Regions from separate parts of the Massilia sp. CFBP9026 genome, predicted to be linked through region 2. Evidence: predicted binding sites of a transcription regulator. Region 2 holds the regulator's gene; each other region holds the start of a gene.
What was found. Region 2 encodes FNR, which switches genes on or off when oxygen is low (the NO sensors DNR and NnrR bind a similar motif). Its sites were predicted from a motif close to TTGATNNNNATCAA; they were not measured.
Positions count from the first base shown of each region.

Region 1: a site for FNR is predicted at 2,439-2,452, ahead of SOM28_RS14350 (OmpW/AlkL family protein). Genes of this name have one in related genera too.
Region 3: a site for FNR is predicted at 6,754-6,767, ahead of SOM28_RS18330 (universal stress protein). Genes of this name have one in related genera too.

Region 1 is NZ_JAXCWH010000005.1:225,490-235,437, reverse strand. Features, by position in the region: gene pabB (aminodeoxychorismate synthase component I) at 1-1,548, shown strand, start outside; gene SOM28_RS14350 (OmpW/AlkL family protein) at 1,754-2,365, opposite strand; gene SOM28_RS14345 (acetyltransferase) at 2,540-3,019, shown strand; gene SOM28_RS14340 (glutathione peroxidase) at 2,970-3,554, opposite strand; gene SOM28_RS14335 (CoA-binding protein) at 3,623-4,045, opposite strand; gene SOM28_RS14330 (peptidoglycan recognition protein family protein) at 4,157-4,783, shown strand; gene SOM28_RS14325 (serine hydrolase) at 4,807-6,501, opposite strand; gene SOM28_RS14320 (F0F1 ATP synthase subunit epsilon) at 6,672-7,094, opposite strand; gene atpD (F0F1 ATP synthase subunit beta) at 7,126-8,529, opposite strand; gene atpG (F0F1 ATP synthase subunit gamma) at 8,587-9,462, opposite strand; gene atpA (F0F1 ATP synthase subunit alpha) at 9,519-9,948, opposite strand, start outside.
Region 2 is NZ_JAXCWH010000001.1:382,431-392,378, forward strand. Features, by position in the region: gene SOM28_RS01605 (catecholate siderophore receptor Fiu) at 1-772, shown strand, start outside; gene SOM28_RS01610 (metallophosphoesterase) at 824-1,657, shown strand; gene SOM28_RS01615 (penicillin-binding protein 1A) at 1,664-3,955, opposite strand; gene SOM28_RS01620 (3'-5' exonuclease family protein) at 4,138-4,899, shown strand; gene SOM28_RS01625 (DMT family transporter) at 4,906-5,844, opposite strand; gene SOM28_RS01630 (helix-turn-helix transcriptional regulator) at 5,905-6,663, opposite strand; gene fnr (fumarate/nitrate reduction transcriptional regulator Fnr) at 6,670-7,431, opposite strand; gene SOM28_RS01640 (TorD/DmsD family molecular chaperone) at 7,663-8,349, shown strand; gene SOM28_RS01645 (formate dehydrogenase) at 8,336-8,554, shown strand; gene SOM28_RS01650 (formate dehydrogenase subunit alpha) at 8,573-9,948, shown strand, end outside.
Region 3 is NZ_JAXCWH010000007.1:199,206-209,153, reverse strand. Features, by position in the region: gene SOM28_RS18360 (hypothetical protein) at 174-824, shown strand; gene SOM28_RS18355 (nuclear transport factor 2 family protein) at 2,867-3,391, shown strand; gene SOM28_RS18350 (DNA-binding transcriptional response regulator) at 3,765-4,199, shown strand; gene SOM28_RS18345 (hypothetical protein) at 4,685-4,951, shown strand; gene SOM28_RS18340 (DUF4214 domain-containing protein) at 5,399-6,091, shown strand; gene SOM28_RS18335 (hypothetical protein) at 6,251-6,433, shown strand; gene SOM28_RS18330 (universal stress protein) at 6,921-7,769, shown strand; gene SOM28_RS18325 (PHA/PHB synthase family protein) at 7,798-9,591, shown strand; gene paoA (aldehyde dehydrogenase iron-sulfur subunit PaoA) at 9,862-9,948, shown strand, end outside.

The DNA.
Region 1 (9,948 bases), on a different contig from region 2:
CCCATGACGGGCGAGCAGGTGGCATCGTGGCTGGCAACGCGCAGCATGGACCTTGAGCTGGCCGGCGTCGCCGGCATGTCCGCGAATGTCGATCAGGCGCAGTTCAGCGAGGCGATCGACCGCATCCGCGACTACATCGCGGCCGGCGACACCTACCAGGTCAACTACACATGGCGGCTGCGCTTCGACGCCTTCGGTTCGCTGCTCGCCTTGTACACGCGCCTGCGCGCGCGCCAGCCGGTGCCGTATGGCGCGCTGGTGACGCTGCCGGACGGCGGCGCGGTGCTGTCGTTCTCGCCCGAGCTGTTCGTGCGCCATGAAGCGGGCATGCTGGTGGCGCGGCCGATGAAGGGCACGGCGCCGGCCAGCGGCGACCCTGACGTCGATGCAGTGCGCGCGCAGGCGCTCGCGCAAGACACCAAGAACCGCGCCGAGAACCTGATGATCGTCGACCTGCTGCGCAACGACCTGGGCCGCGTGGCGCAGACCGGCAGCGTCGAAGTGCCGGCCCTGTTCGAGGTGCAGCGCTATGGCGCCGTGCTGCAGATGACGTCGACCGTGCAGGCGCGCCTGCGCGCTGACGCGGGCCTGGAAGAGATCTTCAAGGCCTTGTACCCGTGCGGCTCGATCACCGGCGCCCCGAAGCGGCGCACGATGGAGATCATCCACGAACTCGAACCCGATGCGCGCGGCATCTACACCGGCGCGATCGGCTGGTTCGATCCGGCGGCGCCTAGCCGCGCTTACGGCGACTTCTGCCTGTCGGTGCCGATCCGGACGCTGGCGCTTGGCGCACCAGTAGACGGTATCCGGCGCGGAGAACTGGGCGTCGGCGCCGGCATCGTGTACGACAGCGATGCCCAATCCGAATACGCCGAGTGCCAGCTGAAGGCGCGTTTTCTCACGGGCCTGCACAACGAGTTCACCATCTTCGAGACCATCCGCGCCTCGCGCGAGCATGGCTGCCGCCACCTGGAGCAGCATCTCGACCGCATGAAAGCATCGTGCGCCTATTTCGGTTTCGCCTTCGACCGCGGCGCGGCGCAAGTGGCGCTGCTCGAGGCCAGCCAGGCCCTGCCCTCCGATGCGCTGCACCGCCTGCGCCTGGCGGTGGACCATGCCGGCGCGCTGACGCTCACATCGGCCGAGCTGGCGCCCTTGCACGAGCCGGTGACCTTGCTGCTGGCCCAGGAGCCGACGCATAGCGGCGACGTCTTCCTCCGCCACAAGACGAGCATCCGCAGCCGCTACGACGCGGCCTGGAAGGCGGCCGAGGCGCAAGACGCCTTCGATATGCTGTTCTTCAACGAGCGTGACGAGTTGACGGAAGGAGGACGCAGCAGCGTGTTCATGCGCTTCGGCGAAGAGTGGCTCACGCCGCCGCTGTCGGCCGGCGTGCTGCCGGGTGTGATGCGCGGCGTGATGCTGGCCGCGCCCGCGTGGCATGCGCGCGAAGCCGTGATCACGCGCGCGATGCTGGCGCAGGCCGACGACATCGTCGTCTGCAATGCCCTGCGCGGGCCGCTGCGCGCCGTGCTCGCAGCGTAACGCAGCATATTCGGCCGCGCTGAATATAAGGCGTGGGTCGCGCCCCGCCCGTTTCCATATTCGATACTTTTGCTGGAAGCTCGCCCATGGAAGACGGGCAGGACGCGATCACGCGCAAGAGGTGGAGAGGTCCATACTGCTTGACGGCATATGCATGGTCCTCTCCGCGCCGGTCCGCCAGTCGCGAACCGGCGTGAGCTGACACTTAGAAGCGATAGCCGACGCCCAGGCCGAACAGGATCGGATCGACCTTCAGGTGGCTGGCCTTGGCGCCGCCGACGTACACGTCGCTGCGCAGGTTGACCTTCTTGACGTCGGCGTTGATCGACCAGTGTTCGTTCAGGCGGAAGTCGACGCCGGCCTGCAGCGACAGGCCCCAGCTATCGTTTTCCAGGTCGCCGGCGCCGTCGAGCAGCTTGACGCTCGACATGCGGGTGTAGTTGACGCCGGCGCCGATATACGGGCTGATGGCCGCGCCGGGGGTAAAGTGGTATTGCAGGTTCAGGGTCGGCGGCAGGTGCTTGAAGGTGCCGATCTCGGCGCCGTCCAGGCGGGCCTTGTGCTTCTGTGGATAAGTCAGGATCAGTTCGGCCGCGATGTGCGGGGTGAAGAAATAGCTGATGTCCAGTTCGGGAATGGTCTTGCTGCTCACCTCGAGGCGGTCCGCCGCGCCGACGCCGCCGATGGGCGTCGATTTGTTGTCCGGGTCGACGTGCACGGCGCGGGCGCGCACCAGCCATGGGGATTCCTGGGCCATCGCTTGCGAAGCGGTCACGGCAATCAGGGCCACCAGCACGGTTTTCATCGTCGTTTTCATCTTTTTCTTACCTTTCTTCGTTTTATGTCATCTGCGACGAAGGTAAGCTTATTGATGTAGGGAAAAACAAACTATGATGTACATCAAAATGACCATGCTATTAGTGTGGTTTATAAAACACCTATCTCCTAGGTTATATCTCTGAGACGAAAGAATCATTCGGAAGGAACCACCATGCGAAGCATCACCATCGCCGCGAACGACGATCTCCCGCGCCTGTTCGACATCTGGGAAGCGTCCGTGAAGGCGACCCACGACTTCCTGCATCCGGACGATTTCCTGTTGCTGGTGCCGATCGTGGAGCGTACCTTGCGCGAGTTCACGCCGCTGCACTGCGTGCGCGACGAGGCCGGCCAGCCCTGCGCCTTCATCGGCGTGAGCGAGGGCATGATCGAGATGCTGTTCGTGGATCCGCGCTACCGCGGCCAGGGCGCCGGACGGGCCCTGGTGGAATTCGCGATCGCGCAGCTGGGCGCTACGCAGGTGGACGTCAATGAGCAGAACCGGCAGGCGCTCGGCTTCTACGAGCGCCTGGGCTTCGCGGTGGCAGGAAGATCCGAGCAGGACCCGTTCGGCAAGCCCTACCCCATCCTGCACTTGGAACTTACAGCGCCGCTTCGATCTTCCCGGTCAGCTGCGGATCTTCCGGCGTGACCTTGCTCGGGAAGTAGTCGAGCACCTTGCCGTCACGGCCGATCAGGTATTTGGTGAAGTTCCACTTCGGTTCCTGGCCGGTGGCCTTGATCAGCTGCGCATGCAGCGGATTGGCTTGCGGGCCCTTCACCGAGCTCTTGGCGAACATCGGGAACTTGACGCCATAGGTGTTGAAGCACAGGTCGGCGATTTCCTTGGCGCTGCCCGGTTCCTGCTGGCCGAAGTCGTTCGACGGGAAGCCCAGGATCACCAGGCCGCGGCCGCCGTACTTGGCGTAGATTTTCTCGAGGCCTTCGTACTGCTTGGTGAAGCCGCAGTAGCTGGCCGTGTTCACCACCAGCACCACCTTGCCGGCATACTGGCAAAGGTCTTGCGGCGCTTCGTCCTGCAGGCGCTTGAAGCTGTGCTTGAGCACGGCCGGGCAGGCGGCCGGGCTCTTGGTCAGGGCGGCGACCGGCGCGGCCTGGGCGCGTGCCGGCTGGGTGACACTGACAGCGGCCGTGGCGGCGAGCAGCAGGACGATGGTCTTGATCATGGCGTGGTATTGACGGGGTTAAGGTGCGTCGATTGTAGCGCAAGCCAAGCCACCGTAGACCGCGCCGTTCACCCTTCCAGGCCGCGGTGCTCGATCTTGATGCAGTGGTTCATGACCACGTCCAGCCCGGCGGCGCGCGCCAGGTCGGCGGCGGCCTGGTTCTCGATGTCGAGCTGCATCCACAGGCAGCCGGCGCGCACGGCGATCGCGTCGCGTGCGATCGGCCCGATGTCCTCGGATTTGCGGAAGCAGTCGACGATGTCGATGCGCTGGCCGCTGCTGGCGAGGGCGTCGGCGGCCTCTTGCAAGGTCGCGTAGACGGTCTCGCCATGGATGGTCTGGCCGGCATAGCTCGGGTTGACGGGCAGGATGCGGTAGCCATTCTGCTGCAAGTAGGCGCCCACTTCGTTGCTGGCGCGGTCTTCTTTATTCGACATGCCGATGATGGCGATGGTCTTGCTGTCGCGGAGGATCTGGGCAATGGTTCTCATGCTGTCTCAGGACGTTGTTATCGTTGGGATCAGCTTATCAGGTTTGTAAGCTCTGGCGTTGCACGGTCAAACGTGGAAAGATGACGGCTCATCCATCCTGAATATGTGCCCATGAGCCTAGCACCTGTTTCGCGTTTCTGCGCCCTGCTTGCGCTGGCCTGTTCATTCGCCAGTGCGCACGGCGCCGAATCCCTTGTGGACGTCGAACGCGCCATCGTGCCGGTCGCCAGCTGGGGCGGCACGCCGTCCGACGAGGCGAAAGCGCGCCGCCACCGCATCACCCACATCACCTTGCACCACCAGGGCGAGCCGTTCAAGCCGGGCACCGATCCGCAAGCCTACCTGCGTCGCCTGCAGACCTGGTCACGCGCCGAGAAGGGCTGGCTCGACATCCCCTACCACTATGTAATCGACCTGGACGGCCGCATCTACGGCGCGCGCGACATCGCCTATGCCGGCGACACCAATACCGAATACGATCCGAAGGGACATGCGCTGATCGAGGTGGTCGGCAATTTCGAGGAAGTGGAGCCGAACCAGCAGCAGCTCGATGCGGTGGTGAGCCTGATGGCGATGCTGGCCGCGAAGCACCAGGTCTCGCTGGACGACATCCAGAGCCACCGCGATTATTCGGACAAGACCGTGTGCCCGGGCGAGAACCTGTATCGCTACGTGAAGGACGATTATTTCAGGCACAAGGTGGCCTTGCGCCTGGCGCAGGAGCAGGCCGCGAAATAAGCCGCGGCCTGCTCAGTTAGCGCTTACTGCACGCGCGTGCCAGGTGTAGCCTGGCCGTTTTGGTGCAACACGACCACTGGGGCGCCATCGGCGGCTTTCTCGAAGCGGAGTTCGGCATTCACGTCGCGCGAGAAAAACACGTCCGCGCTGGCCGGGAATATCTCGATCTTCCGCTGTCCGGTCGCCTGCGCATAATAGCGCTCGCCCTCGCGGCTTACCGTGATCGTGAACTGCGCCGCGAGCTGGTAGGCGCCGGCGCGCGCATCGAAGCCGGCATTGTCGATCTTGACCGCTTCGCGTTCGGCCGGCGCATCGCCAACACGTTCGTTGCGCGTCCGCTCGCCTGCGTTGTCGACCGTGACGTGGCTGACCTTGCCCTGCGCATCGCGCCCGAATTCGAAGCGCGCCAGCGTCCCCGGGAAGAAGAAGCCATCCTTCGAATAAGGCGTCAGGGCGGCCGGCGACCGGTCGCCGCGCGCCATCATGAGCTTGCCGTCGCGGCTGGTGAAGGTGCGCTTTTCCTTGCCGTCGCGCTGTTCATTGCCGATGTCGTATACGCCCGTGAACGCGTCAAGGGCCTTGGCATCGAGCTTGAATTCCTTCGGCTCCATGAACGGCTTGCCGATTGCCAGCGCCGCCGCCTTCTTGGCCAGCACCTCGGGATTGGCATTGCCGCTGTCGGCATTGGCCAGCACCGCCACGAATACCTTCTGCTCCGGCAGGCGCAGCGCATGGGTGCGGAAGCCATTGATGCCGCCACCGTGGTCGACCACCGGCGCGCCCTGCAGGGTGCCCACGCCCCAGCCGTAACCGTAGCCGGTCGACTTCTCCGGGTTCAACTTGTAGGGCGTGAAGGCCATCTTCCAGCTGGCCGGCTTGAGCAGCTTGCCGGACGAGATCGCGGCATCCCACTTCGCCAGGTCGTCCACGGTCGACACCAGCGCGCCGGCCGCATATGGCTGGCTCATGGACAGGGGCTGCGCCGGCGCGAAACCCTTCTCTTGCGCGCTGTAGCCAACCGCGCGCGGCGCGCTCGAACGCTCGACGCCTTCATACGCGGTGTCCTTCATGCCCAGCGGCGTAAAGATGCGCTGCTCGAGGAAGCTGGCGTAGCTCGTACCCGACACCCTCTCGATGATCGCGCCAAGCAGGAAGTAGCCGCTATTGTTGTAGCGGAACTGGGTGCCGGGTTCGAACTCGAGCGGGTCGTTCCTGAAGCCGTCGATCATCTGGGCGACGGTCAGGTCTTTCGCCATCGTCGAGACGTAGCCTGGCTTGCCGGTATAGCTGACGATGCCCGAGGTATGGGTCAGCAGGTGCTCGACGGTGATGACCTTGCCCTGGGTCGGATAATCGGGGAAGAAGCGCGTGATCGGGTCGTTCAGGGCCAGCTTGCCCTCCTCGGCCAGCATCAGGATCGCCACCGCCGTGAATTGCTTGGTGATCGAGCCGAGGCGCAGCACGGTGCCGGGCGTCAGCGGCGTTTTCGCGGCCACGTCGGCGGCGCCATAGGCCTTCCTGAACACCGTCTTGCCGTTTTTGACCACGATGACCGTGGCGCCAGGGTCGTCCGCCTTGTACTGGGGCTTGAACAGCGCGTCGAGCCTGGCGGCCAGGGGCTGCGCCGCGGAAGCCTTGGTGGCCGGCTGCTGCGCTTGCGCGAGCATGGGATTCGACAGCAGGATGACAGCAACAGCGACGGCGGAGAGTTTCAGCATGATCGACTACCCTTCTTGGCGAGTTGTGTTCTTGATACTGTAACTCTGCCTTATGGGTAGCGGTGAAAAATCCGACGAACTGTAATTCAGTCCCGATGAACCGCTAAAAAACCGGGATATAAAAAAGGGCAGCCCGCAGGCTGCCCCTTTCAGTGCCGAGCTTGTTCAGCTCAACGGCCTTTCGACCGCAGTTTCTGGATCGCCGCCAGCTGCGCAACCGCCGCGGCCATTTCGGCCTGGGCTTTTGCGTAGTCGATGTTCGAATCCTTGTTCAGCATCAGCTCTTCAGCCTGCTTCTTGGCTGCGCTTGCTTTCGCTTCGTCCAGGTCGCCACCGCGGATCGCGGTGTCGGCCAGCACGGTCACGCCGTTCGGCTGCACTTCGAGGATACCGCCGGCTACGAAGACGAACTCTTCGCCGCCGCCGGCCACCTGGATGCGCACGGCGCCCGGGCGGATGCGCGTGATCAGCGGGGTGTGCTTCGGGTAGATACCCAGCTCACCCGCTTCACCCGGCAACGCGACGAATTCGGCCTGACCGGAGAAGATCTGCTCTTCGGCCGAGACTACGTCAACGAGAAATGTGTTTGCCATGTGTGTCCTTCAGTTAGACGAAGAAGCCGACTTAGGCAGCCAGTTTCTTGGCTTTCTCGATAGCCTCTTCGATCGTGCCGACCATGTAGAACGCTTGCTCCGGCAGGTGATCCAGTTCGCCCGATGCGATCATCTTGAAGCCCTTGATCGTGTCTTTCAGCGAAACGTATTTGCCTGGTGCGCCGGTGAAGACTTCAGCGACGTGGAACGGCTGCGACAGGAAACGCTGCATCTTGCGAGCGCGAGCGACGACCAGCTTGTCTTCTGGCGCCAGTTCGTCCATGCCCAGAATCGCGATGATGTCACGCAGTTCCTTGTAGCGCTGCAGGGTGTTCTGCACGGCGCGCGCGGTGGCGTAGTGCTCTTCGCCGACGACCAGCGGATCCAGCTGGCGCGAGGTCGAATCGAGTGGGTCGACCGCAGGGTAGATACCCAGCGATGCGATGTCACGCGACAGAACGACGGTCGAGTCCAGGTGGGCGAAGGTGGTAGCAGGCGACGGGTCGGTCAAGTCATCCGCAGGGACGTAGACGGCCTGGATCGAGGTGATCGAACCGGTCTTGGTCGAGGTGATGCGCTCTTGCAGGCGGCCCATCTCTTCGGCCAGGGTAGGCTGGTAGCCCACTGCCGACGGCATACGGCCCAGCAGTGCCGAGACTTCGGTACCGGCCAGGGTGTAGCGGTAGATGTTGTCGACGAAGAACAGAACGTCCTTGCCTTCGTCACGGAACGCTTCAGCCATGGTCAGGCCGGTCAGCGCGACGCGCAGACGGTTGCCTGGTGGTTCGTTCATCTGACCGTAGACCATTGCCACTTTCGAGTTGGCAGGGTTTTCCAGGTCGACGACTTTCGCATCGGCCATCTCGTGGTAGAAGTCGTTACCTTCACGGGTACGCTCACCCACGCCGGCGAACACGGACAGACCCGAGTGTGCCTTGGCGATGTTGTTGATCAGTTCCATCATGTTGACGGTCTTGCCGACGCCGGCGCCGCCGAACAGGCCGACCTTACCGCCTTTGGCGAACGGGCAGACCAGGTCGATGACCTTGATGCCGGTTTCCAGCAGGTCGGTCGATGGCGACAGTTCGTCGTAGGCCGGCGCGTCACGGTGGATCGACGCCATGCGCTCGTGGCTGACCGGACCGCATTCGTCGATCGGGTTGCCCAGCACGTCCATGATGCGGCCCAGGGTCGGGGTGCCGACCGGGACCATGATTGGATTGCCGGTGTTCTGGATGATCATGCCGCGACGCATGCCGTCCGAGCTGCCCAGCGCAATGGTACGGACAATGCCGTCGCCCAGTTGCTGTTGCACTTCCAGGGTCAGGTCGGAGCCTTCCATTTTCAGTGCGTCGTACACTTTCGGCATGGCGTTACGTGGGAATTCCACGTCAACCACTGCGCCGATACACTGAACGATTTTGCCATCAGCCATGTTCGTTCCTTCAGATATATAGTTAAATTCTTTTAGCTTGATCGAGGGGTGCAGCCGTCAGACGGCAGCGGCCCCAGAGACGATCTCGGAGAGTTCTTTGGTAATCGCAGCCTGGCGGGTCTTGTTGTAGACCAGTTTCAGGTCGCTGATGACACTGCCGGCGTTATCGCTCGCGGCCTTCATCGCGACCATGCGCGCCGATTGCTCGGACGCCAGGTTTTCTGCCACCGCCTGGTACACCAGCGCTTCCACGTAACGCACCAGCAGCTCGTCGATGACGACCTGTGCTTCCGGTTCGTAGATGTAGTCCCAGCCGTGGGCGCCTGCATCGGCTTCCAGCGCTTTCGCTGGGAGCGGGAGCAACTGCTCGACCATTGCTTCCTGCTTCATCGTGTTGATGAACTTGGTGTAGCACAGGTAGACAGCATCGAGCTTGCCTTCCTGGTACGCGTCCAGCATCACTTTGACCGGTCCGATCAGCTTGTCCAGTTGCGGGGCATCGCCCAGCTGGGTCGCTTGCGACACCAGCTTCATGCCGACGCGGTTCAGGAAGCCCAGGCCCTTGTTGCCGATGGCGACTGCCTCGACACGGTTGCCCGCTTGTTCCTGCTCACGCGCCTTCTGCGTTACCTGGCGCAGGATGTTGGTGTTCATGCCGCCGCACAGACCCTTGTCGGTCGTGATGACGATGAAACCCACTGCCTTTGCCGACACACCCTTGGCTTGCGCCATGAATGCGTGCGTGTACTCCGGGTTTGCGCCCGCCAGGTTGGCGGTGATATTACGAACCTTGTCACTGTAGGGACGGGCGGCGCGCATGCGATCCTGCGCCTTGCGCATTTTCGATGCGGCGACCATTTCCATCGCCTTGGTGATCTTCTTCGTATTCTCTACGCTCTTGATCTTGCCACGAATCTCTTTGCCTGCTGCCATGAGTCCTTACTCCTTCCGGGCACCGGCGCCGCCCGCGGGCGGCGCCGGTCCATCAATTAATATGCGCCGGATTTCTTGAAATCAGCAACAGCGGCGGCCAGCAGTGCTTCGCTGTCCTTGTCCAGTTGCTTGGTTTCGTCGATCTTCGACAGCAGGGCAGCGTGACCCGACTTCAGGAAGGCGTGCAGGCCGTGTTCGAATGGCAGCACTTTCTTGACTTCGATATCGTCCAGGTAGCCCTTGTTGACGGCGAACAGCGATGCGGCCATCAGCGAGGTCGACAGTGGCGAGAACTGCGGCTGCTTCAGCAGTTCGGTCACGCGCGCGCCGCGGTCCAGCTGCTTGCGGGTCGATTCGTCCAGGTCCGATGCGAACTGCGCGAACGCAGCCAGTTCACGGTACTGCGCCAGGTCGGTACGGATACCGCCCGACAGGCCTTTGATGACCTTGGTCTGGGCAGCGCCACCGACGCGCGACACCGAGATA
Region 2 (9,948 bases):
CGCGACCCGCTTCAAGGTCGGCGAGAACCTCGTCAACGGCAAGCTGTCGGCGCTGTACAAGCCCACCGCCAACAGCAGCGTATACGCAATGGTCGCCAGCTCGAAGCAGCCGCCGGGTGGCAGCTTCACCGCGTCGGGCAGCGCCAACAGCGCCCAGAATCCGATCTACGACCCGCAGAAGACGGTCACCACCGAAGTCGGCGGCAAGCTCGATCTGCTGAAATCCAAGCTGTCGCTGTCGGCCGCGCTGTTCCGCACCGAGGTCGAGAACGAGGTCGAGCAGGATCCGGCCGACCAGCAGTGGTACCAGACCGGCGAGAAGCGGGTGCAGGGCGTGGAACTGGGCGCCACCGGTGAGCTGGCCCCGCACTGGCTGCTCAGCGCCGGCTACCTGTACATGGACACCAGCGTCGAGCGTGGCCGCAACGTCACCGCGGCCGGCGAGAACAGCCTGACCTACACGCCGAAGCAGTCGTTCACCGCCTGGACCTCGTACGACCTGCCGTGGGGCCTGCGCATCGGCGGCGGCGCGCGTTTCAGCGACAAGCTGGCGCGCGGCACCGACGGCGCGATCGGCACCCCGGCTTACACCGAGTCGTACTGGGTGTTCGATGCCATGGTCGGCTACAAGGTCAGCAAGAACTTCGACCTGCGCCTGAACGTGTACAACATCGGCGACGAGAAGTATGTCGCGGCCATCAACAAGAGCGGCTACCGCTACACGCCGGGCACGCCGCGCTCGGCCAGCCTGACGGCGAACGTGCGCTTCTGATACGCCGGCGCCGCCTGAAGCCGGGCGGCGCCTGCTGTATACTCGGAGCCCATGCGCATACAGCTTTTCTCCGACCTGCACCTCGAACGCTATCCCGGCTTCCAGCCGTTGATCCTGCCGGACACCGACGTCGTGGTGCTGGCCGGCGACATCGGCTCCTACCAGGACGGCTCGCGCCTGGAAACCCAGGATTTCGGACTCGAGCGCTTCTCTCCCGCATTGCCGGCGCTGGCCGGCAAGCGCGTGCTGTTCATTCCCGGCAACCACGAATTCGATTCCCTCGACCACGACGCCACCTATGCGCGGCTGCGCGCCACCTGCGAGCGTCTCGGCATCGTCTGGCTCGACCGCGAGATCGTCGTCATCGATCACGTGCGCTTCATCGGCACCACCTTGTGGAGCGATTTCGATGCGCTGGCGCTGCGCGACACCGACCTCACCAAGCAGATGCAGCAGCGCAACAAGGCGTTCCGCGCGGCCAACTATTACCTGAGCAAGAACACGACCCTGAAGGAGGGCGAGAAGGTCCTGGCCGAGGGCATCCGCGCCATGTCGCTCGACTGCCAGGCCTGGCTGCGCGCAGCGTTGGCCACGCCGTTCGAAGGCAAGACGGCGGTGGTCACCCACTTCGCGCCGAGCCTGATGAGCGCCGATCCGCGCTACGGCCTCACGCCCGGCACGGCCGGCTTCTGCAATGCGCTCGACGGCCTGTTCAAGCACGCGCAGCTGTGGATGCACGGCCACCTGCACTGCCTGAACGACTACATGGTCGAGGGCCGCGACGGCGCCCATTCCTGGTCGTGCCGGGTTGTGGCCAATCCGCTGGGCTACCTGAGCAAGGGCGAGCAGGAGGGCTTCCGTCCCGAGCTAGTGATCGAGCTGTAAGCCAGACTACTGCGTCGCCTCGTCGGCCGACGAGAAGGTCCCCATCAAGACCTCGATTCCATCCGCCGCCTCGGGCGGGTGTTCCTGTTCCGCATATTCGGCATATACCCAGTCGCCGCCGGCGCGCGCCACGCCCTCGGGCGGCAGCGGCTCGTGCTGTGGGGTCTTGGCCAGCGCGACGCGCATGAAGTCGACCCACATCGGCAGCGCCAGGGTCGAGCCGAATTCGCGGCCGCCGAGCGAGCGCGGCTCGTCATAACCCATCCAGGCCACCGCCGACACGCCGCCGCCATAGCCGGCGAACCAGCCGTCGATCGCATTGCTGGTGGTGCCCGTCTTGCCGGCCAGGTCGAACCTTTGCAACTGGCGCGAGGCCGCCGCCGCGGTGCCAACACGGGTGACGTCGCGCAGCATGCTGTCGACGATGAAGGCGTTGCGCTCGTCGAGCACCCGGGCGCTTGCCTGGCGTGGCGGCGGCGCAGCCTGTTCGAGCAAGACCTTGCCGTCGCCATCCTGGATGCGCGCGATCAGCCACGGTTCGACGCGGTAGCCGCCGTTGGCCAGCACCGCATAGGCGCCGGCCATCTGCAGTGGCGTCACGGCGCCCGTGCCCAGGCCGAGCGTCAGGTTGCGCGGCTGGCGGGCGGCGTCGAAGCCGAAGCGCGCCAGGTGCTCGCGGGTGTAGTCGACGTCCAGCGCGCGCAGCATGCGCACGGTCGGCACATTGCGCGAGCGCGACAGCGCGTGGCGCACCGTGACCGGGCCTTCGAACACATTGTCGTCATTGCGCGGCGACCAGCTGGCGTAGGCCTTCTCGGCGCTGAAGTCGAGCGGCTCGTCGAGGATTTGCGTGCCGGGGAAGAAGCCGCGTTCCAGGCCGGCGGAATAGACGAAGGGCTTGATGCTCGATCCAGGCTGGCGCCAGGCCTGGGTCACGTGGTTGAACTTGTGGACCGAGTAATCGAAGCCGCCGACCAGCGCGCGGTAGGCGCCGGTCTCGGTGTCGAGCGCCACGAAGGCGGCGGCCACCTCGGGCAGCTGGGCGATCGCCAGGGCGCCATCGGCGGCCTTCGCAAGCCGGATGACGGCGCCGGGCGCCAGTTTCGCCGCGGGCTTGGCCTTGCTTGAGAGGGCGCCGGCGGCGAAGGCCAGGCCCGGGCCGGTGATCTCGACGGCGTCGCCGTTGGCGAGCAGGGCGCGCACCCGCTTTGGCGATGCAGCGACGACCACCGCCGGGATCAAGCCGTCCACGGAGGGGCGTTGCTGCAGGGCGGCGGCGATCGCGTCCGTTTTTTCGTCGGCGCCGGCCGGCAGCGCGATGCGCGCTTCCGGGCCGCGGTAGCCGTGGCGGCGGTCGTAGGCGAGCACGTTGCGGCGCACCGATTCATAGGCCGCGTCCTGCTCGGCGGCCACGATGGTGGTGGTGACCGTAATGCCGCGTTCGTAGGCCGCCTGGCCGAAGCGGGCGTGGACCGCCTGGCGCGCGATCTCGGCGACCCAGGCCGCGCGCGGGTTCAGGGTAGCGCCGTAGCTGCGCACCTGCAGCCGTTCGTCCAGGGCGCGGCGGTACTGGAGTTCGGTGATCATCGCCAGTTCGCGCATGCGCCTGAGCACGACCTGCTGGCGCTTGCGGGCCGCCTGGGGATTGGACACCGGGTTGCTGCTGGAAGGGTTTTGCGGCAGGCCGGCCAGCATCGCGATCTCGGCCAGGCTCAGGTCTGGCAGCGGTTTGCCGAAATAGGTGCGCGCCGCGCTGGCGAAGCCGTAGGCGCGCTGGCCGAGATAGATCTGGTTCAGGTAGACCTCTAGGATCTGGTCCTTCGAGAGCGCCTTTTCGATCTTGTAGGCGAGGGCGACTTCGGTCAGCTTGCGCGGCAGGGTCTTGTCGCGCGACAGGAAGAAGTTGCGCGCGACCTGCATCGTGATGGTGGACGCGCCCTGGCTGCCGAAGTCGCCGATATTGGCCTTGGCCGCGCCGAGCGCACGAATCCAGTCGACCCCGCCGTGCTCGTAGAAGCGGGTGTCCTCGATCGCCAGCACGGCCGATTTGAGCAGCGCCGGCACCTTGGCCACCGGGACGAATTCGCGGCGCTCGGCGCCGAATTCGCCGATCAGGACCTTGTCGGCGGTGTACACGCGCAGCGGGATCTTCGGACGGTAGTCGGTGACGGCCTTGATGTCGGGGACGTCCGGCAGGAGGGAGGCGCTGGCGTCGCCCGGGACGGCGGCGGCCAGCAGCAGAATGGCAGCGGCGGACAGGCGTGCGATGCGGGGAGACGGGCGGTAGCGTGAGAACATGGCGGCGGGTACGAAAGGAAAGTGCGTCGATCATACTGTCCGTCCCGCAGCCTGGCTTGCGATGAACGGCAGGTAGCGCCGCCTGCTCCTGCGGGGTGCAGCAGGCGCTACCTCCGGAGCAGGCGTCTGTGCGTTTCGAAGCGCAAGTAGAATCCTCGCTCCAACCACTCTTCGAATCGAACATGCTGCGCTTTTACCCTGAGACGACGAAGGTCATTTTTTTTGACCTGGAGTATTACGTGCCTGAAGCAGATCGGGTGCGCACCAGTCACGGCGGACTGAGTTTTTCGCCATTCCTGCCTGGGCATAAAATCATTGGCGGTGTCTTGCAGACTTATTTTCCGATGCAGGATCGGCTGGAAGCGCCGCGACGGTTCTGGGAGTGGGAACTCGGATCGGAAGACGCAGTATTGAGAGGACTGTACGAATACCTGGAGGCGCAGTGGCGTTCGATCAGCAAACAATCTGGAGGGCTGATGCTTGCAGGGATTGGCATCTCGCACAGCGATATACCGGTGCTGCTGGCGCGTATGGTTCATGCTAGGGTTGCGCCGCCGGAAAATGTACATGATCTTCTTTGCGGATGTCGACAGATTGACTTGAGTGTTGCGACATACACCCAATTCTCGTTCAATCAGAGCTACTTCGCCTATCCGAAAACCAAAGCGGCACTCTATCAAAAATATATTCCTGGCCGAACAATGGAGTCCGGCACGCGTGTCTGGGATGCTTACGACGTCAAGAATTATCAAGCGATCGAATCGAGGTGCCAGCAAGAAGTCGACGACATGGTGACGATCTACAAGGCCATGATCGATCTGAGCAAGCATACAGGTAGTGGCTTGAAGCGCCTCAAGCGTTTGGAAAAAATCATCGACCAGCATCCCGAGCTGCTGCCAAGGAGGGGGACGAATGAATCGGATCCTGCGCAACTAGTCGCTTAAGCGCCCTCAATGCGCGCCGCGGTGCGCCGACGCACACGAAATGACTCCCGCCACCAGCAACCCCAGCGCGGCCGTCTCGAACCCACTCGGCCAGCGCGCTTCCCACAAAAAGCCATACAGGGCCGCGAAGATTGTCTCGAACACGATCATCTGCCCCATCAGGCTCAGGGGCAGCGCGCGGCTGGCGTGGTTCCACAGGGCGTTGCCGACCACCGAGCACAGGATGGCCACCGCGCTGACCAGCGCGCCGAACTGCAGCCAGGCCGGTAGGGTGTGCTCACCCGGCGCCAGCACGAAGGCCGGTACCGCCAGCGCCAAGGCCATGACGCCCGTGACCACGCCCACCAGCAGGTTCCATTCATGCGACGAAATCCCCTCGATGCGCGCCAGCCAGCGGATGTTATGTACCGCGAAGATGGTCCACGACACCAGTGCGCCGAAGGCGCAGGCCAGGCCGGCCAGCGATCCAGGCCCGGACGCCGACAGCGACTCCCAGCCGATGCAGGCCAGGCCGGCGCCGCTCAGCAGCAGTGAAGGCAGCAGCCGGCGCAGCGGCACCGCATTGCCGTCGCGCGAGCCCACCAGGGTGACCGCGATCGGCAGCAGCCCGATCACGATCGAGGCCATTGCCACGCCGCCCAGTTGCACGGCGTTGGCCAGGAACAGGTAATAGATGATGTTGCCGGTGAGGCTGAGCGAGATCAGGCCGCGCCACGCCGGCCAGCCGAGGTGGCGGCGCAGCCGTCCCCATGCCGGGTAGATGAGGATAGTGGCAATCAAGCCATAGGCCAGGTAGCGTCCGGCCGAGAGCTGGATCGGCAGGAATCCGGGCGCCAGTTCCGGGGCCAGGAAGACCAGGCCCCAGAGTGCGCCGGCGGCGATGCCGGCGCCGATGCCGAGCAGGGTGGAGCGGGACAGTCCGCCCGCGCCAGTAGCGGTGTACATGATGAATCTCCTTTGAAAGGAGATTCTCGGACCTGATCGTGCATCCAGTCTTGGCCGGGACTACTGCGGCTTTGGTGGATTCTCTTGACCTGCACGCCGATAGGCAGCGGGCGTGGTACCGAATACGCGGCGCATGGCCCGCGTCAGGCTGGCCTGGTCCGAGAAGCCGCAGGCGAGGGCGATGTCGGCCACGCTGCGCGCGCTGTGGGTCAACAGACCGCGCGCGCAATCAAGGCGGCAGCCCAGCAGCCAGGCATGCGGCGTGCTGTCCAGCTCTTCGCGAAACAGTGCGTGCAGGCGGCTGACGCTCAGGTTGGCGGCATTCGCCATTGATTCGGTGCTCCAGGCCAGGCCGGGCGCGGCCTCGATCCGTGCCAGCAGGGCCGCCAGGCGCGAGGTGGCGCGCGGCGCGTCCAGGCTCAGGGTGTCGAGCAGCAGCGGCACCCAGCCCTGCACTAGCGAACGGGCCGGCGCGCGGTGTGGACCAGTTTCACGGGCCATCAGTCCCATGAACTCGACCAGCTTGCGCGCCGCAGGGGCCAGCGTGACGAAAGGCCGCTCCAGCAGGCGCTGCCAGGGACCGTCGTCGAAGGCGGCGCCATCGACGTCGACGATCAGGGAATCATTCGCGCCCGGACTCGATTGCGCATGCCAGGCGCCGGGCGCCACCAGCGCGCCATGCAGGGGATCGAGCCGGCCGCGCCGCTCTTCGATGTCGAGCACGACTTCGCCGTGCACCGGCAGCACCAGCTGGGCGAAGTCGTGGCGGTCGCCCCAGTGCACGCGGTCGTAGCTACGCAGGTGCAGGTCGGGCGCCATGATGTTTCAGGCCATCGGGCTGCACACGTCGGTGCCGGCCGCCAGCGCCTTCAGCTTGACCGGATCGAGCAGCGTCACTTCGCGCTTGTCGACCTCGAGCCAGCCCTGCTTTTTAAAGCGCGACAGCAGGCGGCTGATGCTTTCGATCGTCAGGCCCAGGTAGTTGCCGATGTCTTCGCGCGACATGCGCAGCTGGAAGCGGTTGGCCGCATAGCCGCGGGTGGCGTAGCGCGCCGACAGGTTCACAAGGAACACGGCGAAGCGCTGCTCGGCGCGCATATTGCCGAGCAAGAGCATGACGTTCTGCTCGCGCGTGATTTCCTGGCTCATGATGCGGTGGAAGTGGCGCAGCAGCGTCGGCACTTCGCCGAACAGGTCTTCCAGGCGCGCGAACGGGATCTCGCACACCTCGGAATCTTCCAGCGCCACCGCGTCGCAATGGTGGGTGCCGCTGATCGCGTCCATGCCCAGCAGCTCGCCGGCCATCTGGAAACCCGTAATCTGCGCTTCGCCGGCCGCGTTCACCTGGTAGGTCTTGAAGTGGCCGAAGCGCACCGCGTACAGGTTGCGGAACGATTCGCCCACGCTGTACAGGCGCTCGTCGCGTTCCAGGCGGCGACGGCGGCCGATGATCTTGTCCAGGCGGTCGATCTCGGCGTCTTCGAGGCCCATCGGCAGGCACAGCTGGTGCATGCTGCACTGCGCGCAGGACTTGAGGGCGTGGATATTGAGAGGCGGCTCGGCTTGCCGGGACAGGGTCTGGCTCATGAGGGATGGTCGCTTGGTTCGGGTACACCGGAATTATAGACGTGTTGAAGCGTTTATCTCGACAAACAAATGCCATTTATTGCATTTGAGAAACAAATTCGTTGTGTTCCGGTCGTTTGGCGCCCGTGCTCACCCATGCTGGGTTCATTTAGCCGTATAGGCAACTGTGCGCACTCAATATCAATCGAGGCCTACACTGCCATATAAATTGAACAACTGGAGTGTTCCCCAGTGTCATCAACAACCGAGACCGTGCCCGATCGCAGCGCCTTTGCCACCGCAATCGTTCGACCGGACCTGCCGCCGGGCGGCGAAGACCAGGCCAGGGCGGATCTGTATGCCTTGCTCTCCCGGCTACTGCTGGCCGCGCCCGACGCGGCGCTGCTCGATGCGCTCGCGTCCAGCGATCCCATCCTGGCCGAGGGCGGCGACCCGGCGCTCGAACGCGCCTGGGACCAACTGACCGTCGCATCCGGCGTGATGGACCCCCGACTCGTCCACGATGAATTCAGCGCGCTGTTCGTCAGCGTCGGCACGCCGCCGGTCGATCCGTATGGCTCGCGCTACCTGGCCGGCTACATGAACGACACGCCGCTCGCGCATCTGCGCGAAGACCTGGCCCAGCTTGGCCTGGCGCGCATACAGGGGCGGGGCGAGTTCGAAGACCACCTCGGCGCGCTGTGCGAGACCATGCGCGTGCTGGTGGCCGGCACGCCCGGCATCCGGCGTCAGCCGCTCGACGTGCAGCGCCGCTTCTTCGAGGCCCACATCGGCTCCTGGTGCATGCGCGCGTTGGACGACATCGCCAATGCCGATGGCGCCAATTATTACTGCCTGGTCGCGCGCTTCGCCCAGGCATTCCTGGCAATCGAGGCCGAAAGCTTCGGCGTAGGAGAGGAAACCGATGAGCAAGCATGATCCACAAGCCCATGACCAGCCCGACCCGGCCCGCCGCGGCTTCCTGAAAGCCGCCCCCCTGGGCGCACTGGTGGTGGCCGCTGCCGCCGCCCCGGCGACCGCGGCACCGCAGGCCGCCCCGGCCGCGCCCGACCCCAAGGTCAAGCGCGGCTACCACGAGACGGATCACATCCGCCGCTATTACGCCACCGCCGCCTACTGGTAGGCAAGCAGAGGAATCGATATGTCACTGGTCAAGTCCACGCGCGACAGCGCGTTGAAACGGCGCCGCTTCCTGGTCGGGGCCGGCGTTGCCGCCGGCGCCGGAGCCCTGGCGCGCCACCTGCCGCTGAACGTGATCGAACCGGCCCAGGCCGACCCGGTAGCGGATACCCCGGTGCCGACCGTGGTCAAGCGCACCGTCTGCAGCCACTGCTCGGTCGGCTGCTCGGTCGATGCCGTCGTCGCCAACGGCGTCTGGGTGCGGCAAGAGGCCGCCTTCGATTCGCCGATCAATATGGGCGCCCACTGCGCCAAGGGCGCTTCGGTGCGCGAGCACGCCTTCGGCGAGCATCGCCTGCGCTATCCGATGAAGCTGGTCAATGGCAAGTACCAGCGCATCTCCTGGGACCAGGCGATCGACGAGATCGGCGACAAGCTGCTCCAACTGCGCAAGGAAGCCGGGCCCGATGCGCTGATGGTGATCGGCAGCTCCAAGCACAATAACGAGCAAGCCTACCTGCTGCGCAAATGGGTATCATTCTTCGGCACCAATAACTGCGACCACCAGGCCCGCATCTGTCACTCGACCACCGTCGCCGGCGTGGCCCAGACCTTCGGCTACGGGGCGATGACCAACTCGTTCAATGACCTGCACTACAGCAAGGCGGTGCTGTTCATCGGCTCCAACCCGGCCGAGGCGCACCCGATCTCGATGCTGCACTTCCTGCACGCCAAGGAACTGGGCGCCAAGATGATCGTCATCGATCCGCGCTTTACCCGCACGGCGCGCTTTGCCGATCACTATGTGCGCGTGCGGCCCGGCACCGACATCCCGCTGGTGTGGGGCATCCTGTGGCATATCTTCAATAACGGCTGGGAAGACAAGAAATTCATCGAAGAGCGCACCTGGGGCATGGAGGACGTGCGCGCCGAAGTCATGAAATGGACGCCCGATAAGGTGTCGGACGTTACCGGCGTGCCGGAATCGGCGGTGCGCATGGCGGCCGAGATGCTGGCCACCAACCGTCCCTCGTCCGTGGTCTGGTGCATGGGCATCACCCAGCACCACGTCGGCACCGCCAATGTGCGCGCGCTGTCGATCCTGCAGCTGGCGCTGGGCAATATCGGCATTCCCGGGGGCGGCGCCAATATCTACCGCGGCCACGACAATGTGCAGGGCGCCACCGACGTCGGCCCCAACGGCGATTCGCTGCCTGGCTACTACGGCCTGGCCGAAGGGGCCTGGAAGCACTTCGCCGCGGTCTGGGGCGTCGACTACGAGTGGATCAAGTCGCGCTTCGGTTCAAAAGAATTGATGGAAAAGCCTGGCATCACGGTGTCGCGCTGGTTCGACGCGGTGAATGAAGGAAACCAGTTCATCGACCAGCCCAGCAATCT
Region 3 (9,948 bases), on a different contig from region 2:
CCAGTGGCGAGCCTGTGTCGGCACCGGCACATGCAGGTGGTCGCCCGCTCAAATGCCAAGTGAGACAGCACAGCCTTAACTAAATTTCGCGTTGTCAAATTGCGTTGCACACTAATCCTTTTCAATACCCCAGAGCATCATGTTACTCTTCCAATAATTTTCTGGGATCTGCTATGAAAGACGACTGGTATAAAGTAATCGGCCTGATCATTGTCACGATTGTCGGTGGCTGTGGAATCGGTGCAGCTCTCCACCTTTTTGTAACTCTGCCCGTCGGCGCGAAGGGGCCAGAATGGCTAGCCGCGAGTGGCACCGTCGCTACACTTAGCGTCACCATCTGGCTCGCCACCACTGAAAGTCGCCGTCGCCGGAAAAACGAATCTCTGCTCGCTCAACTGCACGGCGCAGCAATCCTCAATCAAGTAGAGCGAGCCCATCAGGCGGTTTCGACATTAATGACCGGTATTACTTTTCAGAGCGTAGGTGTCACCGTGGATTCGAATTTTTTCGCCGGCCACGTTGAGAACTTTGAGAGCCTGGAGCTTTGGCAGATGAGTGATCTGATACCACTGGTTGCGCTGCCACACGAAACCGCTGCCAAGCTCGCACAGGCCAACGGTCATTTGAAGTCTCTTGTTCCGATTTTGAAGAGGGCTGCTGCTCAGTGGGATGCTCAAGTGACCAGCCGGTCTTCGATAAGTCAGCAAGTGCTCGGACGAGCGGCGGTTCTTCGTTTGCTGCTTCGAGATGCGGAAGATGTTTGTAGAACGCAGCAGGTGAAAGTGAAGCTTCATTCCCCACTCGATGGTCAGCGACAGGGTTAGGTTTGACATTCGGACCCGACTCCAGCCTTAGAACAATACCTCGCAGTTCTCGAAAATCTCATATCAAACACGCGGGCGGCGGCAAGTGGAGAAACCGTGTCCACATGTCAAACCTGGTACCACTTCGCGTAAGCCCCCAAACCTTACCAGACGCTATGCCCAAAAGGTCTTGCGACAGGGTCAGGTCTGGAATTCGGACGCGACCTCAGCCCTAGAACAGACCTCTATTGTTATCGAAAGTCATCTGGCAAGCGTCTTGGCGGCGGTAATTGAAGAGACCGTGTCCAAATGTCAGACCTGACACTGCCTTTGCCAAGATCTCTGCATAAACTGGGATGCTCGCGATGCACCCCGAAAAGGGACTTAGCTTCACCTCGTGCGCGCTATATGACTTGGGCGTACCACTCGCGGACGCGTTACGCATCCTTACAAGTCATGACCGATGTGATCCAGGACGTCTCGCGCACTCCGCCAATTGGAAGCTAACCCTGTCTAACTAGACTTCTGGCGGTCGCCTCCTAATGTGACTAAGCCTGCTCGAACGTCGCCAGCGTCGATGCTATGTCATACAGACGTCTTCTTCACAACCTCAACAGTCATCAACATCGACGGCGGGTCACTTCGCAGGGTCACACTTCGCAGGGTCAGGTCTGACATTCGGACACGACCTCAGCCTTGAACACTCAATTAATGCTCTTGAGAATCTTGCGACAAACGCGCGGCAGCCGATAATTGATGAGACCGTATCTAAAGGGTCACTTCGCAGGGTCAGGTCTGACATTCGGACACGACCTCAGCCTTGAACACTCAATTAATGCTCTTGAGAATCTTGCGACAAACGCGCGGCAGCCGATAATTGATGAGACCGTATCTAAATGCGCAGGCGACAGGGTCGGCGACAGGGTCAGGTCTGACATTCGGACACGACCTCAGCCTTGGACACTCAATTAACGCTTTCGAGTATCTTCCGACACATGCGCGGCAGCCGATAATTGATGAGACCGTGTCCAAATGTCAGACCTGACACCGTCTCTGGTATCTTCCGACACATGCGCGGCAGCCGATAATTGATGAGACCGTGTCCAAATGTCAGACCTGACACCGTCTCTGCGGGTGACACCGTCTCTGCGGGCTTTCAGGTAAGTACCCGCCTCGTTGCAACGCTTCCGCTTTTCCGCAAAATACGGGCTTTTCCGCAAAGGCCTGCTTTCCCGCCCTTTCCTACTCATCGGTTCAGATGCGCCTGAAACGGACCGGTAGCGCTCTGCGAACCTGATTTTCTCAGCGGAATTTGCATAAATTCCCACCGAGCATTGAGATCCGGATCGTTTCCGCGATTTTCTAATTGCAAGTTCGCATTCCCCATTTGTCGGTGCCGACAATATTTACATTTATTCATCCACAGCAAAATAAGTCGCTGATGTGTTTGACTTTAAACGGCTGGCATGGCGATTGCGCCACGACGGTTACAACCTTACCTGAGGACACGATGAATACTAAAATATTTTGCAAGGCCATTCCACGTCTCGTTGGCCAGACTTTCCTGTGAGCGTTAGCTGCACCGAGCCATGCCGAGTTAGTCGCAGTGGCGTCCGTGAGTGAAGGCACAGTAGCTTCGCAAGTCACTGATCCGGGACGAATCATTGGAAACACTGCTTTTGCTGCGGCTAGTACAGCAGCCGATACGCACGCGTCTGCGAGTGCTGCGTATGGCGTGGTAAAAATCAGAAGCAACGGCTCCACTATCTACGGAGGCTCAAACAGTTACATGCAGGCATTGCTCGCTGATACATTAAAGCTGGAAGCATGAAGAGCAGCGCATTCCGCATACTGGCGCAGCAGATCGATAGCCCAGGCCTGCCAGGGGTCACTGACGTAACCCCTAGAGCTCGATTGCAGGATCGCCCGACGGCTGGCCCCGATCGATTTTCAATCCAGCCGTCCACAGGATGCGCTCGAGCCGGGCACTTACCAAAAGGTGCGTACTTGACTAATTACTACCAGACTATATCCTCAGGTACACACTCCAAAATTGAGAATATATGAAAAATTTTCATCGTCGCTCGATCTTAACCGGCATTGCGACCGCCTCTGCAATACCCCTAGCGTGGCCGGCATACGCGAAAGCGCCTGCTCTAACGGCAAACGAAGCGGTCGTTAGAGAACTCTATCGGGTTGCCGAAGCCAAAAGCCTTGATGCAGACAAGTTCGTTTCTTTATTCAGGGACGACGGGTATTTTCTGGACGTGTCCTCAGGACAGAGATGGGCAGGGAAACAGGTCCGTGAGCCGGTTATCGGACTGATCAAAGCTTATCCCGACATGCACCGAGAATTGCTGAAGCTCTACTTCACCGCTGATAATGTGGTGGTGGTCGAACTTAAGTTGCAAGGTACTCATAGGGGTGATCTTCCGCTTCCCGATGGCGTCCTGAGCGCCACGAACAAGAAGTTTGACGTGTCGTGCTGCGATGTATGGCACCTCAAGGATGGCAAGGTAAAGTCGTTCCATTGTTATACCAACCTTGTCGCCGTATTGAAGGCTGACCGACCTCTCGCTGGCGCCTAAATCCCGAAACACGCGTGTCCACTGATGGTGTCCACCGCTGATGGTGTCAGGTCTGACACCGTTTCTGTGACACCTTTTCGCCTGACGCCCCTTCTGACACCGCTTCTGCTCGCGCAGGTGCGGGACCGGCGATCTCGCCCGCGTGACGCCGAGCGTCGGGTGTCGGGGCGCAGACAGTGCCGGTCATGTTTTAGGTGCCGGTATCGCGGCGGTCGTGCGCCGGCGGCAATGACATTGCCACCGCCGACTACCGAAAGGCCAGTCAATGATGACCTGTAGGAAAAGTCCCGCCTGCCTGACCGGTGAGCGCTGGTACTGTTAGTTGGTGAATAAGAGGTAAAGTCGAGCCAAGTATCAGGAAAATGGCGCCGACATGAGAGCAGCATTGGTGGTAGGTGACAGCCGTAAGCTGTGCAGAGATCTGAAGACGCATATGACGTCGCTCGGCTACATGACTGTCGCCACTGAAAAGCATGACGCCGCGTTGAGCGCGGTGGGGACGACACGGTTCGATGTGGTGTTGATCTGCAGTCCGACGCGCCCAGTGGAGCGGCGGTCATTTGCTGGTGAGCTGAAGAGCCGCTGCCATACCGCCGCTGTCATCCTGATTACAGCAAACGATGCAATGTACGCAGCCGCAAAAGGCTGCCGATTCGCTGGCGTCACCGCTGTGATCAAAGGTCCAGTCTCGCTGGTCGCGCTCTGGCGTGTGATCGAGTTCGGCCTGGAGGGCTTGGGTTGTCACAGAGGATGGGTCGACGAGACCGACGATCGACGGCACTCCCGCGCCCAGGCGGAACGGCTTTAGAAGTCCGGCTGCCGTCTGTTGAGTCCACGGTGCCAGCAACATTCTGTCGACGTCTCGACGCTTCGGCGCCTGAGACTGCTTGCCATCTGCGCTACGAGGTGTTCGATTGACACCTCTGACGACACGGCAGGATAGGCTCCCCCGAAGTAACTGCATAGCCATCTCTGGTAAAACAATAGATCACCAAATTGAACGGCGTGCGCAAGCAGATTCGTGTCACTTGCCGTTCCTTCGTTGTCACTCCTGGCTTCAGGCAACTTCAGCTGTCAAGGCCCTGCTTCCATGCGCAGCGCATTGCAGCACCGGTTTACAACGCGCGCTGACGAGGCTCGCCCAGCCATCGACAGACTTCGATCGTTCAAGACGCGAAACGGCTTATGCATTTAGCATGACTGGTACGGTTTTGAACCGCCATTAATATGCGTTGTGCTGACGTCATACCGTTCCGCTCTTAAAATAAGTTGTCGATATAGAACGAGGCGTTTATGGACAGCTTCGAATTAACCAGGTCGGTCAACCCTTGGGATGAAGGTGATTACCGCATCCATAGTAGCGTCGTGGAAGCCCCCGAGGGCGGATTCTGGCCCGCATACTCGATCGAGCGAATCCGCGGCATCCCCGATGCACCGAAACAGGCCGTTGCTCTCCACGAGGTCCGCGCGCAAAGCTTTACCTCCAGGAACCTTGCAGAAATGATGGCCGTATCTCACGGCGTGCAAAGGGTTCGTACACTGTACCGACTGGACTGCTGAAGACTTCGGCGATCACCCTAGCACATCGCCAAAGCGTATGGCTCGTTGCATCCGCGAGTATCAGGTCTGACACCAGTCCTGACACCGGTGCTGGCGCTTGCACTTGTCGCTGCGCGGCAAAGCTGATCTGGTCCTGCCCATTGAACTGATGGCAGGCGCCTGTGCCCGCCCTACTTCGGCCAGGCCAAAGCGTCAGCTCATGCGTAATGGGTATCGACACGCGCTACAGCACGTGCGGTGGTGTCCGGTGGTGTCAGGTGTCCGGTGGTGTCAAGGTGTCCGGTGGTGTCTGTCCGGTGGTGTCACTGTCCGGTGGTGTCACTCCGGTGGTGTCAGGTCTGACATTCGGACACGACCTCAGCAATTAATCCTCTCGAACTCTCGAGACAAGCGTGCGAAGCCGGCAATTGACGAGACCGTGTCCAAATGTCAGACCTGACACCGGTTGTGACACGTCTCTATGAAAGCCTGCTCGATCGCGCCCCCGATGCCGGCAGCCTCGATTACTGGATGCGACAGCTGGCTGGCGACGGCACACTCGACGGCGTGACCCAGACCATCCTCGAATCGGCCGAACTGGCCGGCAAGGTGCCAATGGCGGACGGGGCCTATGTCGCCTGGCTGTACGACCAGGTGCTGGGCCGCGCCGCCGATGCCGGTGGCCTGACTTACTGGACGGCCAGTCTCGCGAATGGAGACCTCAGCCGCGCCGACCTCGCGCTCGCGCTCGTCGACTCCGGCGAAAAGCTGCAGATCGTGGCGTCGCACGAGCTGGAAATCGGCGCCAGCGACATCGGGGTGCTCATTCGCATGTACGACGCACTGTACGACCGCCGGCCGGACCTGGATGGCCTGAATTACTGGATCGATCGCTCGGAGGCAGGCGCCTCGCTGGCCGACATCGCCGACAGCTTCATCGCTGCGGATGAAGCGACGGGCGGGCTGGACGACGCTGCCTTCGTCGCCCATCTGTACCGGACGGCGCTCGAGCGCGACGCGACTACGCTCGAACTATCGGAGTGGAATGCGCTGCTTGCCAATGGCCATGTCGATCGCGGCGATGTGCTGCTGGCCTTGGTCGAGTCGGCCGAGATGGTGGCGCTGGTCGGCGTGATGAGCACGACGTTCGAAGTCGCCTGAGTGCCGATAGGCCACGCCCCCCGTGGTCCGGCGCTAAATTCATCCATTTCGCAACAATTGAGCAAGCGGAAGCGAGAAACATAGAACGATACCTGTTCAATATCTTGTGCACTCACGAGTTCCATAATACGCTAACGAGGTTAACTTCTGGCGGGCATCATGGGACTGTTCTCGGCATCAAAATCTTTCTTTTCCGCCATCGCGGGCGCGCTGTCGACGACCCATTCCTGGCAGTACACCGCAGACCGAGACCAGCGCACCTGCACCTGCTGCGGCCGGCAAGAAGAAATGGTCCTCGACCTGGTCAGCACGAACTGGGAAGTGCTCGTCCCGGCGACCTGACCGCGCACGCCGCCAAGCCCGTCACCACTGATCCGCAACCGTCCGCCACGCCTGACCTTGTCGCGGCGCGCACCCCAGGCACCTCCAGCTAAAAAAAGGCCGCTGCCGCACGAAGCAGGCAACGGCCAAGTCCTCGGCAGGGCCGAGATGGAGACACAAGAGAACCGACCACATCGCCGGTAATGACTTAAGTATGCGGCCATGCCGGATAGTCACAAGGCCTAAAAGAGGTAATCGCTACCGCGTCCTTGCGTCAGAGCAGTCGTACGCATTCCTGACAATACTCCGCGGCACTCATTCCCCCTTCTTTCTCAGCTTTTTTGATTCACATCAACCACGTCCCTGACACGCATTCGATCCGGGAATAAAGTGGACTTCAAGTAATCCAAGCGTATAGGCCAGATACCGTCCAGGGTCCATCCCCTCGGCGAGACACCGGCACGCCTATCCGCCCGAGTCCGCTTTTACCGAAAAGAAAGGAACGAGCATGTACAAGACCATCGTGGTTCATGTCGACGGCAGTCCCGAGCAAGAGGCGCGCCTGCGCGCCGGCGCCCTGCTGGCCAATGCATTCGACGCCCACCTCGTCGGCAGCGCCGCCACCGGCATCTCCTGGTTCGACTATTCGCTGCTGGTCGGCTCGATGGGCGCGCCGATGATGCCCGAATCCGATTTCAGCGGGGTGCGCGACGCGGTCGAGGCGCGGCTCGAAGAATTCAGCACCGCCGTCCAGCGTCACGGCGTCAACAGTTTCGAAACGCGCATGCTTGAAGACGACGCCCGCTACGCCCTGCTGCTCGAATCGCGCTATGCCGACCTCGTGATCGTCAGCCGCGACGGCGAACCGATCGCCGTGCCGGGCATTCCGGCCCAGGCGCGCGGCTTGCCCGAATACGTCGCGCTGCACGGCGCGCGTCCCGTGCTGGTGGTGCCGCCCGGCTGGAAACAACGGGCCCTGCCGGGCACCGCCGTCGTCGGCTGGGACGGCAGCATGCAGGCGATTCGCGCGATCTCCGCCGCCCTGCCCCTGCTGCGGCAGGCGGATGCAGTCAAGCTCACGCTCATCAATCCCGGCGCCATGGCCGAGATGCATGGAGAAGAACCGGGCGCCGACATGGCGCTGCACCTGGCGCGCCACGGGGTCAAGGTCGACGTCGTCATCGAGACCACGCGCAGCAGCACCGGCGAGGCGCTGCTGAAGGTCGCGCGCGAGCACGATGCCGGCTTGCTGGTCACGGGCGCCTTCGGCCACAGCCGCTACCGCGAGTTCGTCCTCGGCGGCGTCACCCGCTCCCTGCTGGCGGGCAGCACGACGCCGCTCCTGATCGCGCACTGAGCGCAACTGCATGCCGCGAGCTTATGCCATGGCGCCCGATACTCGCCCGAATGCCCGCCCCGATGCCGCCGGCAGTACGCGCCGGCTCGAAGGCAGCGCCTGGCTCGGCGGCACCCACCGCCATGCGCGGGTCGCCGGCGGGCAAGTCCATGCCGACCTCGTGCTGTGGGCCTGGCTTGGGCGCCTCACCGGTAATCTGTCGCCGGCCGCGCTCGCCATGGCCTGGTTCGACTGGGCCAGTCACCTCATGATGTCGCCCGACAAGCAGCACGAACTGGCCACCGACGCCACCCTCGGCTGGCAGCGCTGGCTGCAATACCTGGTCACGCCGGCCGCCGATGGCGCCGACCTGGTGCGGCCGCTGGCCCAGGATAAACGTTTCGTCGATCCGGCCTGGAATACCTCGCCCTGGCACCAGCTCAGCCAGGGCTTCCTGCTGAGCCAGCAGTGGTGGCACCGCGCCACCTCCACCGTGCGCGGCGTCGCACCGCACCATGCCGACGTCGTCACCTTCGTCGCGCGCCAGATGCTCGACTGCGTGGCGCCGTCGAACTTCGTCACTACCAACCCCGTCGTGCAGCGCGCCGTGCTGGCCAGCGGCGGGATGAACCTGGCCAATGGCGCCGCGCGTGCCTGGCGCGATGTGCAAGGCCTGCTCGCAGGCAAGCCGCGCGTGGTCAGCTTCCGGCCTGGGCGCGAGGTGGCCGTCACACCGGGCAAGGTAGTAATGCAGAACCGGCTCATCGAACTGCTGCGCTACGACCCGGTCGGCTCCGCGGTGCACGAAGTGCCGCTGCTGATCGTGCCGGCCTGGATCATGAAGTTCTATATCCTCGACCTGTCGCCGCACAATTCCCTGGTGCGCTATCTGGTCGAGCGCGGCCATACCGTGTACATGGTGTCGTGGAAGAATCCGCAAGCCGAAGACCGCGACCTCACCATGGACGACTACCGCCAGCTGGGCATCACTGCCGCGCTCGACGCCATCGTGGCCCAGACTGGCGCCAGCAAAATCAATGCCGCCGGCTATTGCCTGGGCGGCACCCTGCTCGCGATCGCCGCCGCCGCGATGGCGCGCGACCACGACCGGCGCCTGGCCAGCATTTCGCTGCTGGCGGCCCAGGTCGACTTTACCGAGCCTGGCGAGCTGTCGCTGTTCATCGACGACAGCCAGGTCAGCTTCCTCGAAGCCGCCATGTGGCAGCAGGGCTATCTCGACACGCGCCAGATGGCCGGCGCCTTCCAGCTGCTGCGCTCCAACGACCTGATCTGGTCGCGGCGTCTGCGCCACTACCTGCTCGACCTGCCCGAGCAGGAGAGCGACCTGATGTCCTGGAATTCCGACGCCACCCGCATGCCATATCGCATGCATGCCGAATACCTGCACCGCCTGTTCCTGCGCAACAGCCTGGCCAGCTCACGCTACCTGGCCGGCGGGCATCCCGTCTCGCTGAGCGATATCGATGTGCCGATCTGCGCGGTCGGCACGCTCACCGACCACGTCGCGCCTTGGCGCTCGGTGTACAAGATCATCCCGCTCACCGACACCGAGATCACCTTCATCCTCACCAGCGGCGGCCACAATGCCGGCGTGGTGGCACCGCCTGGCAGTCCCAACCGCAGTTACCAGGTTGCCGTGCACCGCCATGACGACCCCTACATCGATCCCGACCGCTGGTTGGCGCGCGTGCCCCAACTCGAAGGCAGTTGGTGGCCCGCCTGGGATCAATGGCTCTTACGCCATGCCGGCAAGCATGTCGCGCCGCCGGCGCCGATCCCGGACACGGCGCCCGCACCGGGCGACTACGTCCTTCAGCAATAGGTAAGCCCTCTCCTTCTGCTCCATCGCGTCGGCCTGCGCCTCCGGCCGGCGCGCAGGCCATTCGTGCCGCCATCTCTACCGAAGTCTCATCCTGTCGGCTGATATTTACATCCCTCAAGAAACTTCAAGTTTCAAGGGAACGCGGCCTTCCCGGCAGCTGACTTAGAATCAATTCGACAACTCCGCAAGCCCTTCCACACCTGCCGGCGCCGCAGTATTGACGCCGAGAACAGACGTGGGCAACGCACTCTAGAGAAGGAAGCCACAAGCATGGACCAATTCAGCGACGTCAAGCTCACCCGGCGCGACCTGTTGATCGCCGGCGCCCTGTCGGTATCGACCGCGGCCGTCCCGGGC